One region of the Lactobacillus sp. wkB8 genome, then DNA from elsewhere that is predicted to be linked to it. Evidence: riboswitches for the same ligand, from Rfam matches in the RefSeq annotation. Region 1 holds a riboswitch; the other holds the start of a gene.
What was found. A riboswitch is a leader RNA that binds a small molecule or an ion and turns the genes downstream of it on or off. The one in region 1 is predicted to bind FMN.
Positions count from the first base shown of each region.

Region 2: linked by a shared signal. The riboswitch ahead of LACWKB8_RS04340 (ECF transporter S component) and the one ahead of ribD (bifunctional diaminohydroxyphosphoribosylaminopyrimidine deaminase/5-amino-6-(5-phosphoribosylamino)uracil reductase RibD) in region 1 are both predicted to bind FMN.

Region 1 is NZ_CP009531.1:314,565-322,195, reverse strand. Features, by position in the region: gene LACWKB8_RS01560 (riboflavin synthase) at 1-330, opposite strand, end outside; gene ribD (bifunctional diaminohydroxyphosphoribosylaminopyrimidine deaminase/5-amino-6-(5-phosphoribosylamino)uracil reductase RibD) at 315-1,376, opposite strand; FMN riboswitch at 1,497-1,630, opposite strand; gene LACWKB8_RS01550 (class I fructose-bisphosphate aldolase) at 1,879-2,691, shown strand; gene LACWKB8_RS01545 (glycerol-3-phosphate responsive antiterminator) at 2,751-3,299, shown strand; gene LACWKB8_RS01540 (FGGY-family carbohydrate kinase) at 3,312-4,868, shown strand; gene LACWKB8_RS01535 (SDR family NAD(P)-dependent oxidoreductase) at 4,900-5,661, shown strand; gene LACWKB8_RS01530 (2-hydroxyacid dehydrogenase) at 5,687-6,688, shown strand; gene LACWKB8_RS01525 (PTS galactitol transporter subunit IIC) at 6,718-7,631, shown strand, end outside.
Region 2 is NZ_CP009531.1:921,098-928,728, forward strand. Features, by position in the region: gene LACWKB8_RS04310 (S1 RNA-binding domain-containing protein) at 135-1,019, shown strand; gene xerD (site-specific tyrosine recombinase XerD) at 1,016-1,915, shown strand; gene LACWKB8_RS04320 (hypothetical protein) at 1,924-2,280, shown strand; gene LACWKB8_RS04325 (segregation/condensation protein A) at 2,277-3,017, shown strand; gene scpB (SMC-Scp complex subunit ScpB) at 3,007-3,615, shown strand; gene LACWKB8_RS04335 (pseudouridine synthase) at 3,615-4,334, shown strand; FMN riboswitch at 4,362-4,476, shown strand; gene LACWKB8_RS04340 (ECF transporter S component) at 4,564-5,244, shown strand; gene LACWKB8_RS04345 (LysM domain-containing protein) at 5,348-5,839, shown strand; gene cmk ((d)CMP kinase) at 5,891-6,565, shown strand; gene rpsA (30S ribosomal protein S1) at 6,638-7,631, shown strand, end outside.

The DNA.
Region 1 (7,631 bases):
AACCAGTTCAGCTGTAGTATCAACATGACCCGCAACAATATGACCATCTAGTTTGCCGTTCAGTGCTAGTGCGGGCTCTAAATTTACTAAACTACCTTTTTGTAAATGGCCTAGATTAGTCCTTTTCATCGTTTCCGGCATCACGTCTACCGCAAAGTCATTATCGCTCCAATCGGTAACAGTCAAACAAATACCATTAACGGCAATACTTGCTCCTAGTGGCAAATCTGCTGGCGTTAATGCAGAAGCACAGATGCCCAATCTGGCATGTTGCGCGTTAATTTCTAAACGAGTTATAGTGCCTGTTGCCTGAATTATTCCTGTAAACATTCTTTTCTCCTCACGCGTATTCTGATATCTTGATTGAATCTCTTAACATCCAAAAGTTGATAGTCTCTTTTGGTTGCTGCAGGCTGACCAAACACAGCTGGTAAACCAGTGCCGCCTAAAACTAAAGGAGCTACGTATGTTACTAACTCGTCCGCCAAACCGGCTGCCACAAATTGAGCTTGTACGTTGCTGCCACCTTCAACTAATAGTGACTGAATTTCATGTTCAGCTAAAAATTGCACTATTTTTGCTGGTGTCCAATTAGTTGCAGTATAGCAATGAACGTTTTCAGCTACTTTTTGCGACAAATTGGTTGTACTTAACAGCCAAATTTCACCACGTGTCTTAAATATCTGACTGGAAAAATCAATCTGATTAGCATCCCTAGTTAACACAATCTTAATTGGTGGCTGTGGTAAGTTCTTAATTCTAACTGTTAACAGCGGATTATCAATTCGTAGGGTATTGGCCCCGATTAAAATTGCTTGGTTTTGCAGGCGCAACCTTTGCACATCTATTTGAGCTGCATCCCCAGTCAAAAGCGTTCTCGTTTTACCCGCAGCATTAATTTTGCCGTCAATAGACATTGCATATTTAAGTGTTACAAACGGTCTTTTTTGCCGATAAAAAAAGTTATACGCAACATTTAAATTTTCAGTGCCACCAATGACCTCAGTCTGAACACCATGACTTTCTAAATATTTAATGCCCTTACCTGCTACAATTTGATGAGGATCAACCTGACCGATAACTACTCTTTTGATTCCAGCTTCGGCTACTTTTTTGCAACAAGGTGGCTGTTTGCCATAATGACTGCAGGGCTCTAAAGTGACATACAAGGTTGCTCCCTGAGCCTCTTTAGGATCAGATAAATGCGCTAATGTATTCACTTCAGCATGTTCTCTGCCGTATTGATGGTGATAGCCAGTTGCTAAAACTTGCTCGTTTTTAACTAAAACCGCACCAACTAATGGATTAGTCCAAGTCATCCCTTCTGCTTTCACAGCTTCTTGGGCTGCCATTTGCATATAATCCTTGTCTTGCACTATCTCACTTCCTAAGCATTGAAAAAGCCCCGTTGATTTTATCAACGAGGCTTATTTTTTATTCATCAAATAAGATTTCAGCGAAGTTTAATAACGACGCGAGTTTTCTGTCTAATCTTGTTTGTTCTTCTCCCATCCAGACTATAACTGTCGGTACTAGACTCTCACTAGTTCCACCGCAAAACGCGGGTCACGGACTTCAATTATTAATTGTCACCGTCGGTAAGGAATTGCACCCTGCCCCGAAGAAACCGTATTCAACTATTTCAAGTATAGTATAGTTATACGATATGAGCAATAGCATTTACTTTGAAAAATTATTACTAAAACAATTTGCCAAATTTCATTGACAGCGTTTTCAAATACTGCTATGCTTACATCGTAATAAAATATAAAACTGAACGAGAAAATTAGAAGGTTCAATTAAACCTGTGCAGAATTCTGCACTTGGGTTTATTTGGACCTTCTTTTTTTTGACTTCAATTAGAAAAGGAGATTACAAATGGATAAAGCAAAACGTTTAAATAATATTTTTGGTAAAGATGGTAAAACGATTATTGTCGCTTTAGACGGATTCGGTTTTTCCGCTAATACAGACGGGGTAGATTTTTCAGTCAAAAGCGTTCATCAGTTATTAAAGTATGGGCTTAACTGCGCCTTAGTTACATACGGACAAGCTCAATTATTTGCGCAAGACTTAATTGATGTGCCGACGATTTTAAGAGTAGACGGTTCGGTTAATGTTTTTGACAGCAGCGTTCCCGAAACAGCACAATTCTTCGATGTCACTGATGCATTAAAACTAGGAGCAAGCGGCGTTGTCTGCATGACTTTCCCCGGTAGTCAAGGTGGTAGAGAAGAATTTTCTCATAAAATGTTAGCGCGGCTCGCAAAACAAGGCGAGGAATGGAACGTACCAGTAATTGCTGAGACCCTTCCTTGTTCTTACGCCGTTTCAGACCAAGAACCTAACTCAGATAATCCAGACTATATTAAAACGGCAGCAAGATTAGGCGTTGAATACGGTGCCGATGTCATTAAAACCAGATTTACTGGTGATATTGAGACTGACAGAAAAATTGTAGAAAATACCAGACGTCCTGCAGTTGCTTTGGGAGGACCAAAAACTGACAACAAGACCTACTTCGAATATGTCCACAACTTAATGACAGCTGGAGTTTGCGGAATTGCAACCGGAAGAAATATTACCCAAGACCCTAACCCAGTTGGTAAGGTAGCAGCTCTATCTGCAATTGTCCATGATGGCAAAACAGTTGAGGAGGCTCTTCAAATATATTCAACTACCAAATCCTAATTACCACTTAATAATTTTCTTTAATAAAGCCTACTAATAATTTAATTGGAGGAAATTGAATGCAGAACCAGAAAACAATCATACCCTCAGTTAGAGAGCTAAAACTTTTGCAACTTGCTTGTAAGTCTAAGGCATCAATTATTCTATTGAGTAACACAGATATAGGAAACTTAATTAAGCAAACTTCGTACGTTCATAAATTCAGAAAAAAAGCTTTTGTACATTTGGAATTAATTGCAGGTTTTGCACCAGATGCAAAAGGCTTGCGGTTACTTAAAAACATGTACCAAGTGGATGGTGTTTTTACTACTAATATTCAAGCAGGCAATATTGCAAAGAGTATTGGCCTCAACGTGATCTATCGTTTTTTCTTAATTGACAGCCGCTCTCTTAAAAGAACCGGCGCAATACTTGAAAATAATAAGTTTGATGCTATTGAAGTTTTGCCAGCATGTTCAGCAATTGCTGAATCAGCTGATCTAGCTAAATTAAACATAAGTTCTAAATTATTTGCCGGAGGTTTTATTAAAACTTTAAATATGGTCGATCAGATTTTTGGATTAGGATTTTCTGGCATTACTACTAGTAATAGCAAATTATGGCAATGAAAGAGGTATAAAATGACCAAATATTTAATGGGAATAGATAATGGTGGTACTTCAACTAAGGCAGCTATTTATGATGCTGCCGGCAACGAAATAGCAAAGTCCACAATATATACGGAAATGATAACACCTCATGAATACTGGACTGAAAGGGATATGTCTGAATTAAGAGCAGTAAATTTTCAGGTCATTCATGATGTTTTGCAAAAATCAAAAATTAACCCACAAGAAATTGCTGGAGTCGGTATGACTGGTCATGGCAATGGGCTTTACTTAATCGGTAAGAATGGTCAGTTTGTGCGCAACGGCATTATTTCTACAGATAATAGGGCTAGTGCTATTGTCGAAAAATGGCTTGCTGATAAAAATTATGAAACAGCTGTCAGACCTAGAACCTATGCCACTATTTGGAGCTCACAACCAGCCGCCCTTTTAAAGTGGCTTGATGAAAATGAACCTGAAGTCTATGACAAAACAGAATACGTCTTCATGATTACCGACTTAGTCAGATATTGGCTAACCGGCAAAGCAGGTTTTGAAATTTCAAACGCAAGTGGCACCTCACTTTTTAACCAAGACACAGAAAAATTAGATGAAAAGGTATTCGAATTTTTTGGTATCAAAAAGTGGTTAAAAAAGATTCCACCTCTAGTAGACTCTACAGCTGAATGCGGCAAAATTACCGCAGCTGTCAGCAAGAAAACCGGACTGTGTGAAGGGACTCCAGTAGCTGGCGGGCTTTTTGACATCACAGCAAGCGCACTTTCAACAGGATTGGTTAAACACAATCAGTTATCAATTGTAACTGGAACTTGGAGCATTAACCAGTACATTGATAACAAAATCTCAGTTGTTAAAGACTTATTTATGACTTCTGATTATCCTATTAAGGGCGAATATCTCTTAACTGAGGCGTCACCTACAAGTGGCTCTAACTTAACCTGGTTCACAGAAACATTTATGAAGGATCATACCCAACTGTTAAAGATTGTTAATGATGAAAATAGTATCTATGATTACTGCTCAAAATTGGTGGCATCAGTTAAACCTTGGGAAAGCAAACTGATTTTTTATCCATTCATTTTTGGCTCTAACGCTGGCATTGCGAACTCATCTGCCGGCTTCATTGGGGCTTCAAAAGATACCTCATTAGCCCAATTTGTAAATGCAGTTTATGAAGGCGTTTGTTTCGCCCATAAAGCTCATGTTGAAAAATTACTCAAAATAAATGCCAATGTTTTGTCTTCTCCAATTCGCATAGCCGGTGGAATCACTAATTCACAAGTATGGTTACAAATGTTTGCGGATATTTTTCAAAAACCATTAGAACTAGTTAACGTTAAGGAAAACGGCGCAATGGGAGCAGCTATGGCAGCTGGCGTAATGTCCGGCTTATTTACCGACTTTAAAGCAGCAGCAAAAAGTATGGTTCATATTTCAAGAACAATTACTCCTAATCCTGAACTAGCAGAAGTTTATCAGGAAAAATATGATCTATATCAAAAAGTAGTTAAGGACCAATCTTTTGTTTGGAATGATATCGGCAATACCCAGTTAGAAACAGCTAACTAACAACAAAATTTAATTTTAAGGAGGATTAATAATGAAACTAGGACTACAAGGTAAAAACGCATTAGTAACCGGTGGTGCTACAGGTTTAGGACAACAATTTGTTTTAGCTTTAGCAAAAGAAGGCGTCACAGTTGCTTTTAGTTATTTAAATGAAAAAGAACACCCAGAAGTAACACTGGACAAAGTAGAAAAAGAGACTCATCAAAAAGCTTACGGCTTTAAAACAGACTTGTCCCAAGTTGATCAAGCCAGAAAACTGTTTGATGAAGCCCACGAGCAGTTGGGACAAATAGACATCTTAATTAATAACGCTGGTATCTGGCTAAGTGGCAAAGTAACGGAAATTAAAGAGCAAGATTGGGATTTGGAAATGAAAACCAATCTTAGGGCACCATTTCTACTTGCCCAAAAATTCGCACTTGCCGCTAATAAGGAAAAACACGGCGGCCACGTTTTAAATGTAACTAGTCAGGCCGCTTACTATGGTTCAACAACCGGACACTCTCATTATGCTGCATCAAAGGCGGGCTTAATAGCTTTTAATGCCTCTTTTGCCAGAGAACAGGCTCAAAACGGCATCAACAGCAACAATATTGCTATCGGTATCATGCATACCAGAATGATTCAGGCCAATCTTGACAAAGATCCTAATTATTATGTCAGCAGAATCCCAATGGGCAGAGTGGTCGAACCAGAAGAAATTGCCAAAATGGGCACTCTGTTAGTTTCCGATGTCTATAGTTATATGACTGGAGCAACAGTAGATTTAACCGGTGGAATGCTGATGCATTAATCAGAAAGTTAAGAGGAGAATAATTATGAAAATAGTAGCATTTGGAGATAACTTGATTACTCCCGAAATGTTAAAAGCTGGTTTAACACAATTTCAGGAAAACGGCGACATTGTGGAAATTCGTGATTGGAGCCATGAAACTGTAGAAAGTTTGCAAAACGACAATATCAAAATTGAGCAAGAAGGAGCAAATGCAGTCGAAATTACTGATCAAAATTTGTTAGCTGAAATAGCAGATTATGACATGATCATTACGCAGTTTATGCCAATCGGAAAACAGGTCATTGATCTGGCTCAAAACCTTAAATACATAGGTGTTTTAAGAGGTGGTATGGAAAATGTAGATGTGGATTATGCCCAAAGTAAAGGGATTAAAGTGATTAACACTGCCGGACGCAATGCACGAGCAGTTGCGGAATTCACCGTTGGTATGATTTTAGCCGAAACCAGAAATATTGCCCGTACTAATGCCAAAATGCACGAAGACATTTGGTACAAAGATTTTCCTAACAAAGATAATATTCCCGAAATTGGTGGTAAAACCATTGGAATCATTGGTTTTGGGCACATTGGCCAATTAGTAGCTCAATTTTTAAAGGGCTTTGGTGCCAAAATTATTTTTTACGATCCTTATGTTGAGGGTAATAATCTTTATGCCGAAAAAATCGACAGCATTTCAGCTCTAATTAGACAATCCGATATCATTACAATTCACATGCGGGCTACGGAAGAAACCCACCACATTATTGACCAAGATATGTTCGATTTAATGAAACCCACGGCATACTTTATTAATACGGCGCGTTCAGCTCTGGTCGATGAAAAAGCTCTGATTGCTGTACTCAAGCAGGGCAAAATTGCGGGTGCAGCTATTGATACTTTTGACGATGAACCATTACCCGCAAACTCTGCATTTTTAAGCTTGGAAAACGTTACTTTAACCTCGCACTTAGCTGGTTCTACAGCCGATGCTTTCAAGAATACTCCAAAACTATTTGCTGAAAGATTTCTAAGTGCACAAAAATAACCATGAATAAATAAATTGGAGGTTATTAAATGGCTTTTATTAATTCTATTATCGGTTTGGGCTCCTCCGTCATGATGCCTATCATCTTTTTTATCGTTGGTCTAATCTTCAGAATGCACCCTGCAAAAGCTTTTAAAGCAGGTATGCTGGTTGGAGTCGGCTTTACCGGAGTATCAATGGTAATTAATTTGATGCTTGGCGCTTTGGGTCCAGCATCTAAAGCAATGGTTGAACGACTAGGCTTAAAGCTCACTGTCACAGATGTTGGTTGGGGAACGGCGTCTACTATCGGCTGGGGCTCGCCAATTATGTTAGTTGCAGTAGTAGGCTTTTTAGTCATAAATGCAATCTTATTGTTTTTAAATTTAACTAAAACGGTTGATCTTGATATCTTCAATTTTTGGATTTTCCTCTTAGTTGGCGCCGTTATCTACGCCGGGACCAATAATTACTGGATCGCTATTATTGCTGATTGGATTATTTACACTTTGACTTTAATCATCGCTGATATCACACAACCTATCATTCAAAAGAAATTTCCTAATAAGGACTTAAATGGCATTTCTTTTCCCCACTTAACATGTTTGGCCTGGGTGCCTTTCGGTATCATTGGTAATTGGATCTGTGAACATATCCCTGGTTTGAATAAAATCCAGTTAGATCCTGAAACTATCAACAAAAAACTGGGCATACTTGGCGAACCAATCAGCTTTGGGGCAATTATTGGTGTATTAATGGGCATCTTGGCCAATTATAGTTTTTCTAAGATTTTAACATTAGGTGTTAATATCGCTGCCTCAATGTACTTATTGCCCATAGTTGTTAACGTATTAGTATCTGGACTCGTGATGGTTAAAGATCACGTTAATGCCAAATTGAAGGATTGGTTTCCTAAAAGAAAATTCTACATTGGCATGGATACCGCTTTACTAATTGATGATCC
Region 2 (7,631 bases), 610 kb from region 1:
TTGTTTTGAGTTAAATACACTAGGCAATGATACAATAGATATTACTAGTAAAGTCAAATGACTATTAGAGCTAAATACTTCGAAAATGATATACTTGTTTAAAGATCCCAATTTTAGATTTAGGAGAGAAAGTTATGTTAGGCACCATCGCAGCTGGTAAAATTATTGATCAAAATGAAAATTCTTTTTTCGTGCAAATTGATGGCATTACTTATGAATTAAAAAGAAAAGAAATCACGCAGGAAGAAAAGCCTAAACTGGGGGATGAAATCAAGGGCTTTTTATACGACGATAAACAACATAATCGTGAAATGACCCAATTCCTGCCGTTTGCTCAAAAAGACCAATATGGTTGGAGTAAGGTCACAGCAGTTAAATATGACCTCGGAGTTTTCGTGGATATTGGTTTGCCGGATAAAGATGTTGTAATATCTCTTGATGATTTACCTTTTAATAAAGATCGGTGGCCTCGCCCAGATGACCAGCTTTTAGTTCATTTAGAAACAGATGAAAAGGATCGTATTTGGGCAAAGCTGGCTGATGAAAATATCTTTGAACAGCTTGCTGCTCATTTTCCAGATGACATGAAAAACAAAGATGTTTTTGGAACGGTCTATTCTGCACGTGAAGTAGGAGCTTTTGTGATTACAAAAGAATATTATCTTGGTTTTGTTCATCCTTCACAAATGGCGCGTCCCCTGCGCTTAGGTGAACAGTTCAAAGGCCGGGTAGTTGGTATCAGTCAGTATGGCAGGTTAAACTTAAGCAGTTTACCTCGTGCTTTTGAAGAAATTGATGATGATGCCCAAATGGTTTTAATGAGTTTGCGGCGTAAAAGCGACAAAATGTTGCCTTTTTACGATAAATCAGATGCTCAAGATATTAAAAATTATTTTGGCATTTCCAAATCTGCTTTTAAGCGTGCATTGGGACATTTGCTCAAAAATAATTATATTGTAGAAGACAAGGACGCAGGTACAATTACTTTAATTAATGATCCTGAAGATGTAGCAAAATGAACAATTTAGCAGAACAAGTTGAAGATTATTTAAGATACAGCCAAATTGAGCGCGGTTTAAGCGCGAATACCATTACATCTTACAGGCAAGACTTAACTGCTTTTATCAATTTTTTAAAAAAGGAGCATTTAAAGACTTGGCCAACTAAAGCTCTTGATATTGATGCCTTTTTGGCTCAACAGCGTGATTTAAATAAAGCCACCAGTTCAATTAGTCGGTTAATTTCTAGTCTGCGCAAATTTTATCAGTGGCTGGTAAGACAAAACATCCAAAAAATTAATCCCATGCTAGAAATAGATTCTCCCAAAAAGCGGCGTTCTTTACCTGTAGCCCTCACTGTGGATGAAATCAATCATTTGCTTGAGCAACCTAATACCAATAAGAAACTGGGTTTGCGCGATCGGGCGTTACTTGAAACTTTATATGCAACTGGAATTAGGGTGAGTGAATTAATCAACCTCAAGTTTAACGATCTACATGAAGAACTAAAGTTGATCAAAGTTTTCGGTAAGGGATCAAAGGAACGGTTAATTCCAATAAGCGAAGTAGCTTTGTCCTGGATAGATAGTTATAAGGAAAAAGTACGGGATCCGTTAATATTAAAAGTAGGCAAAAACTGTGACTTTATTTTTCTTAATAGTCGCGGTACCGCTTTAACAAGGCAGGCAGTCTGGCAAATTATTAAAAAATATTGTAATATGGCTGGTATTCAAAAAAATGTTACTCCTCATACTTTAAGGCATACTTTTGCTACGCATTTGCTGGAAAATGGTGCGGACTTGCGTGTAGTTCAAGAAATTTTAGGTCATTCAGATATTAGTACCACCCAAATTTACACCAATTTGTCGCAGAAGCATATTTTACAGGTGTACGCAAAAACTCATCCGCGGACATAGGTGATTAAATGTTAATTGAATGTAAAAATGATAAAGAAAAAGTAGCAATGGGCTTGTTGTCATATTTACCTGATTTTAAAAACCTTGCTAACCTTAAAGATGAAATTCATTTAAACAAGAATAGCAATGAATTTCATCTATACCTTTATCGTGCTCAGGATCCAAATTTTGTGGGCGTAATCGGAACCCAAGCGAATAAGCAATTTGTAGTTATTCGCTATCTTTCGTTTGCTCCTGATTATCGTAAGGAAAAGTATGTGGCACAGGCAGTCAATGAATTGGCCCAGGCTAATCCGCAAAAAATTATTACTGCTGTTCCTGAATATATTAAACTGATTAAATATCTTAAAAAGGACACGAGATAATGAGTGAAAATCTTACTTTGGAATTACCTAATTTTGAAGGTCCTTTGGACTTATTGCTGCACCTAATCAAAGTCCAAAAAATTGATATTTATGATATTCCGATTGCTCAAATTACCAGTCAGTATTTGGCCTATTTGCAAGAAATGCAACAATTAAATCTCAAAATAGCAGGAGAATACTTTGTGATGTCTTCAATGCTTTTGCGCATTAAATCTCAATCATTATTACCGCATAATGATTTTGCAGATGAAAACGAAGAACAGGAAGATCCGCGGGATGAATTAGTGCAGCAACTAGTAACCTACTCAGTATTTAAAAAGGTTTCAGCTTATTTTAGAAAAAGAAACGAAGAAGTTCCAATTACTGCTGCTAAGGAAGAAAGTGTTCCCCAAAATAAAAAGATTCAGCCTTTACCAAAAGGGCAGATCACAGCTACGGAATTAACCAATACTTTTATAGTAATTTTGCAACGAATGAAAATTAGGCAGCCTGATATCGTTTCGGTTAATGTAAACGAAACCTCTGTAGCAGAAATGGCTCATTTTTTACAAAAAAAGTTAGCTAAACAGCAGACTGTCAGTTTTTTTTCGTGTTGTAAAGAAATGAGAACTTTATCCGATGTGATTGGCTTATTTTTAGCATTACTTGAACTATGTAAAAAACAACAAGTAAAAGTGCTACAAAAAAGGACTTTTGGCGATCTTTGTTTAGAAAGAATTGATTGTGATGACAAGTAAAATAGCGCAGTTAGAAGCACTATTATATGTAGCTGGTGATGCTGGTATTACAGATGTAAATTTGTGTGAACTCTTGCAAATTACCAAGCCTGCTTTGCGTGAACTGACCAAAGAATTACAAAAAAAGCTGCTGGAAAATGCTGATTCAGGTCTTCAAGTACAGCATATTAATGACAACTATAAATTAACTACTCGTCCCGAAATGAGTGCGATCATTGAGCACTTTTTTCAAAAAGATTTAACAAAAAGCTTGAGTCAATCTGCACTTGAAATATTGTCGATTATTGCTTACAAGCAGCCTATAACCAGAATAGAAATTGATGAAATTAGAGGCGTTAATTCCTCTGGTGCACTGCAAACATTAATCTGGCGCGGATTAGTTAAAATAGATGGTAAAAAAGAAGCTCCCGGCCACCCAAACTTATATGTGACCAGTGACTACTTTTTACAATATTTTGGTTATCACAGTCTGGCCGACTTGCCCTTAATTGAGGACTTTGAGGATGAAAGTGTAAACGCTGAAGGCGAAATAGATTTATTTGCTGCCAAGGGACAAGCTGATAAAAATATTGCAAAAACTCAAAAAGGAGAAAAATAATGGTTTTAGAACGGTTGCAAAAAGTAATTGCGGAAGCTGGGATTGCTTCACGCCGCAAGGCCGAAAAGATGATTGTAGAAGGACGAGTGACTGTTGACGGGAAAGTCGTTACTCAGCTAGGAACTAAAGTTAACACTTTTAGCAACGTTACTGTTGATGGTGAGCCGATTGAGCGTGAAAGTCTACATACTTATTTGTTTTATAAACCACGCGGCGTAGTTTCTACTGCCAGTGACGATAAAGGTAGGAAAACAGTAGTTGATTATTTTAAAAACTTACCGTACCGGCTATATCCAATCGGAAGACTTGACTATGACACTTCAGGGTTGCTGCTGATGACTAATGATGGAGAATTAGCTAACTTGTTAATGCACCCACGCAATAACGTGGCCAAGGTTTATGTGGCAAAAATAACGGGTCAGCTTACGCCTGAAGAAATCGGTCAACTGAAAAATGGTGTCAAAATTGATCGGCGTAGATGTGCACCTGCCAAAGTAAAAATCATTAAGACCGATCGCAAAAAGAATAACCAAATTGTGCAGTTAACAATTCATGAAGGACAATATCATCAAGTCAAAAGAATGTTTAAGTCTGTAAACCATCAAGTTAAAAAATTAGCGCGTGAAAAATATGCTTTTCTAACTCTTGCTTCTTTAGTTTCTGGTAAATATAGAGAATTAACTCATGAAGAAGTTGACAGATTAAAGGACGTAGATTAACATATATGTGGAAATTAAAAATAAGTTTGTTGTCTTCATGGCAGGGTGAAAATCCCGACCGGTGGTGCAAGTCCACGACCCACGATAGTGGTGGAATCTAATGAGATACCGATAGTTAAAGTCTAGATGAAAGAAGACAGACTAAACTAAAAGCCAAGATCTATAGCTTACTTTTACATGGTCTGTTGCTAGGAGCAACAGACCATGTATTTTTTTGGAGGTAAGAATCTTGCATAAAAAGAAATCTAGTAATTTAGCTAACATAGTCGCCTATACTTTAATTGGAACGATTGCATATATATTAATGCTGCTTGAATTTCCGCTACTGACTAGTTTTTTAAAATTTGATTTTTCAGACGTGGTCATTACAATTGGTACATTTTTGTTTGGACCTGGACCCGGAGCATTCATTGCATTTGTGCGGATGTTAATCAATTTAATTTATAAGGGCTTTGCTTTACCAAGTATAGTTGGACAAACTGCAGCTTTTCTTGCTTCGCTTTCTTTTGCTTTGCCATTTTATTATCTAACTAAAAATATTAGTAAAGATGAAAAGAGTTTCTCGAAAAAATTTTTACAGCCAATACTAGGGATTGTTCTGGGGATTGTGGCGATGACTATAGTTTTATCCGTACTCAATGCTCTAGTGTTAACACCTTTTTATGCGGTAACTACAGTTCCTAACTTACCGGCAATCCATGGCTATACTGGTTTGCTTGCCTTTACGGAAAAGGTTTATTTAGGTCAATTGTTACATATTCCTTCTATGAGTGCTTATATTTTTGGCATTATTGTGCCATTTAATCTGTTAAAAGGAACAATTAATGGTGTAGTTGTTTACTTATTATTTGAAACAGTTTTACGAACATTTAAGCCTTTTGTACGGAGAAACTTCAATTTAAAAAATTAATATAGTGAAAAACCAAAATCAGTCTATTAAATGACTGATTTTTTTGTCCACTTAAATGGCAAATATGCTAAAATTAAGCAGGTTAGGTAAGGAGGTTTTCACGATGAATTATAATCAAGAGGGTCCATATCATCATTATGAACGTCCTCAGGAATCAAGGGTCAGGACATATAAGTCCGTGTCAAAAGGCTGGATTGCCCTGATAGTTTTGTTGGTTGTTGTTTTAGTAGCTCTCGTTCCTGTAGTTCATCATTTGGCTGGAAATAATAATTCTGCCAGCAAAGTTGTTGAAGTACGCAAAACAAGTAAAAAAACAATTAAGCATACCAAAGCTAAAAACTTGCCTGCTAAAAATAAAAAAGTTATAAATAAAAGCAAAACCAAGGCTAAAACTGAGATAAAGTCAAAGAAAAAATCTCAGACTAAGCCTAAAAAGAAACGTGCAGTTGTGACACAGTACGTTGTAAAAAGTGGAGACTCGTTAACAAGTATAGCCCACCACTTTAATATGTCTGTAAGCTATTTGGCACAGTTAAATCAACTTGATCCCTATAGTCAAGTTGATATTGGTCAAACATTAAAGATTAGACAATAATAATATAGAAAGGAATAGGGACTAATAGTTAATAGTCCCTTTTTTATTGGAATGCAAGTAGCAATTGATGGTCCAGCATCTGCTGGTAAAAGTACAGTAGCAAAAATTATCGCTCAAAAGTTAAACTTCACTTATATTGATACGGGAGCAATGTATCGTGCCTCTACGTGGTTAGCACGTGAACACAAACTTAGTTATGGTGATGAAAAGGGCATATTGGCTGCTATTGATCAGGAAAATATCGAACTGAAGTCTGTTGCCGGTCAACAAAAGGTTTTTGTGGGTACAAAAGATATTTCACAAGAAATTCGCACGCCAGATATTTCAGCTCATGTTTCTCAAGTATCAGCTCTTGCTGGAGTGAGGGAAAAGATGGTCAAACTACAAAGACAGATGGCTGGTAAAATGAATGTGGTGATGGACGGTCGTGATATTGGTACTACTGTTTTACCAAATGCTGCTGTAAAAATCTTTTTGATTGCTTCTGCTCATTCCCGTGCGGAAAGAAGAATGAAGGACTTTAAAGAGAGAGGCATTAAAGTAGATCAATCACTTGAAGAAATTGAACATGACATTGCGGAAAGGGATTATAAAGATTCTCACCGTAAAATCTCACCATTAAAAAAAGCACAGGACGCTATCGAAATTGACACGACTGCAATGACGATTGAGCAAGTTGTTAATGCAATTTTATTTGAAATTAAAAAAAGTCAAAAAAAACTATAAAAAAGGGGATAAAACAGTAGAAAAATCTCTAACTTTCATTTAAAATTAGAGTATGATATTGGGAGGTAAATAATGTCAGAAAACAGTAATCAATTTTTAGATGCATTAAAGCAAATGCAAGGAGTTGAGGTCGGAGATATCGTAGATGTTGAAGTATTAGACGTTGAAGAAGGTCAAATTGATGTTGGTGTTGTAAATGCCGGCGTTGAAGGTGTGATTCCTCGTCGTGAATACACTTCAGATCGCAATGTTGACCTACGTGAAGCCGTTAAGCCAGGCGACAAGTTCAAAGCTTTGGTTTTGAGAAAAGCTGGCGGTGACAAAGAAAACGGAGAATTCTTCTTCTCAGTTACCCGCTTAAAGGAAAGAGAAGCTTACGATGAATTACAAAAGGACTTCGAAGAAGGTAAGACTATCGAAGGTACTGTAACTTCATCTGTACGTGGTGGTTTGTTAGTTGATGTTGGTACAAGAGGTTTCTTGCCAGCTTCACTGATTTCTAACCGTTACGTTTCAGATCTTAAGCCTTTCATTGGTAAGACCATGAAACTTAAGATTACCGAAATTGATCCAAGTAAGAATCGCTTAATTCTTTCTCACAAGGACTTAATTGAAGAAGAACGTGAAGAAGCTTTTGATAAGGTAGCATCTCAATTAGTTGTTGGTGATGTTGTTGAAGGTAAAGTTTCTCGTTTAACTAACTTCGGAGCTTTTGTTGATGTTGGTGGTGTTGACGGTTTAGTCCACATATCCGAGATTTCATACAAGCATGTTGATAAGCCAAGCGATGTTTTGAAGGCTGGTCAAGATGTTAAAGTTAAAGTAATTGGTATTGATGATGATAGACATCGCATCTCCCTTTCGATTAAGCAAACTGAACCTTCTCCATTCGAACAAGCCACAGCTGACTTACACGAAGGAGATGTGTTTGAAGGCGAAGTAAAATCTTTAACTAACTTCGGTGCCTTTGTTGAAGTAGCTGATGGCATTCAAGGTTTGGTACATGTTTCAGAAATTTCTTATAAGCATGTTGATAAGCCAAGTGATGTGTTAAAGGTTGGTCAAA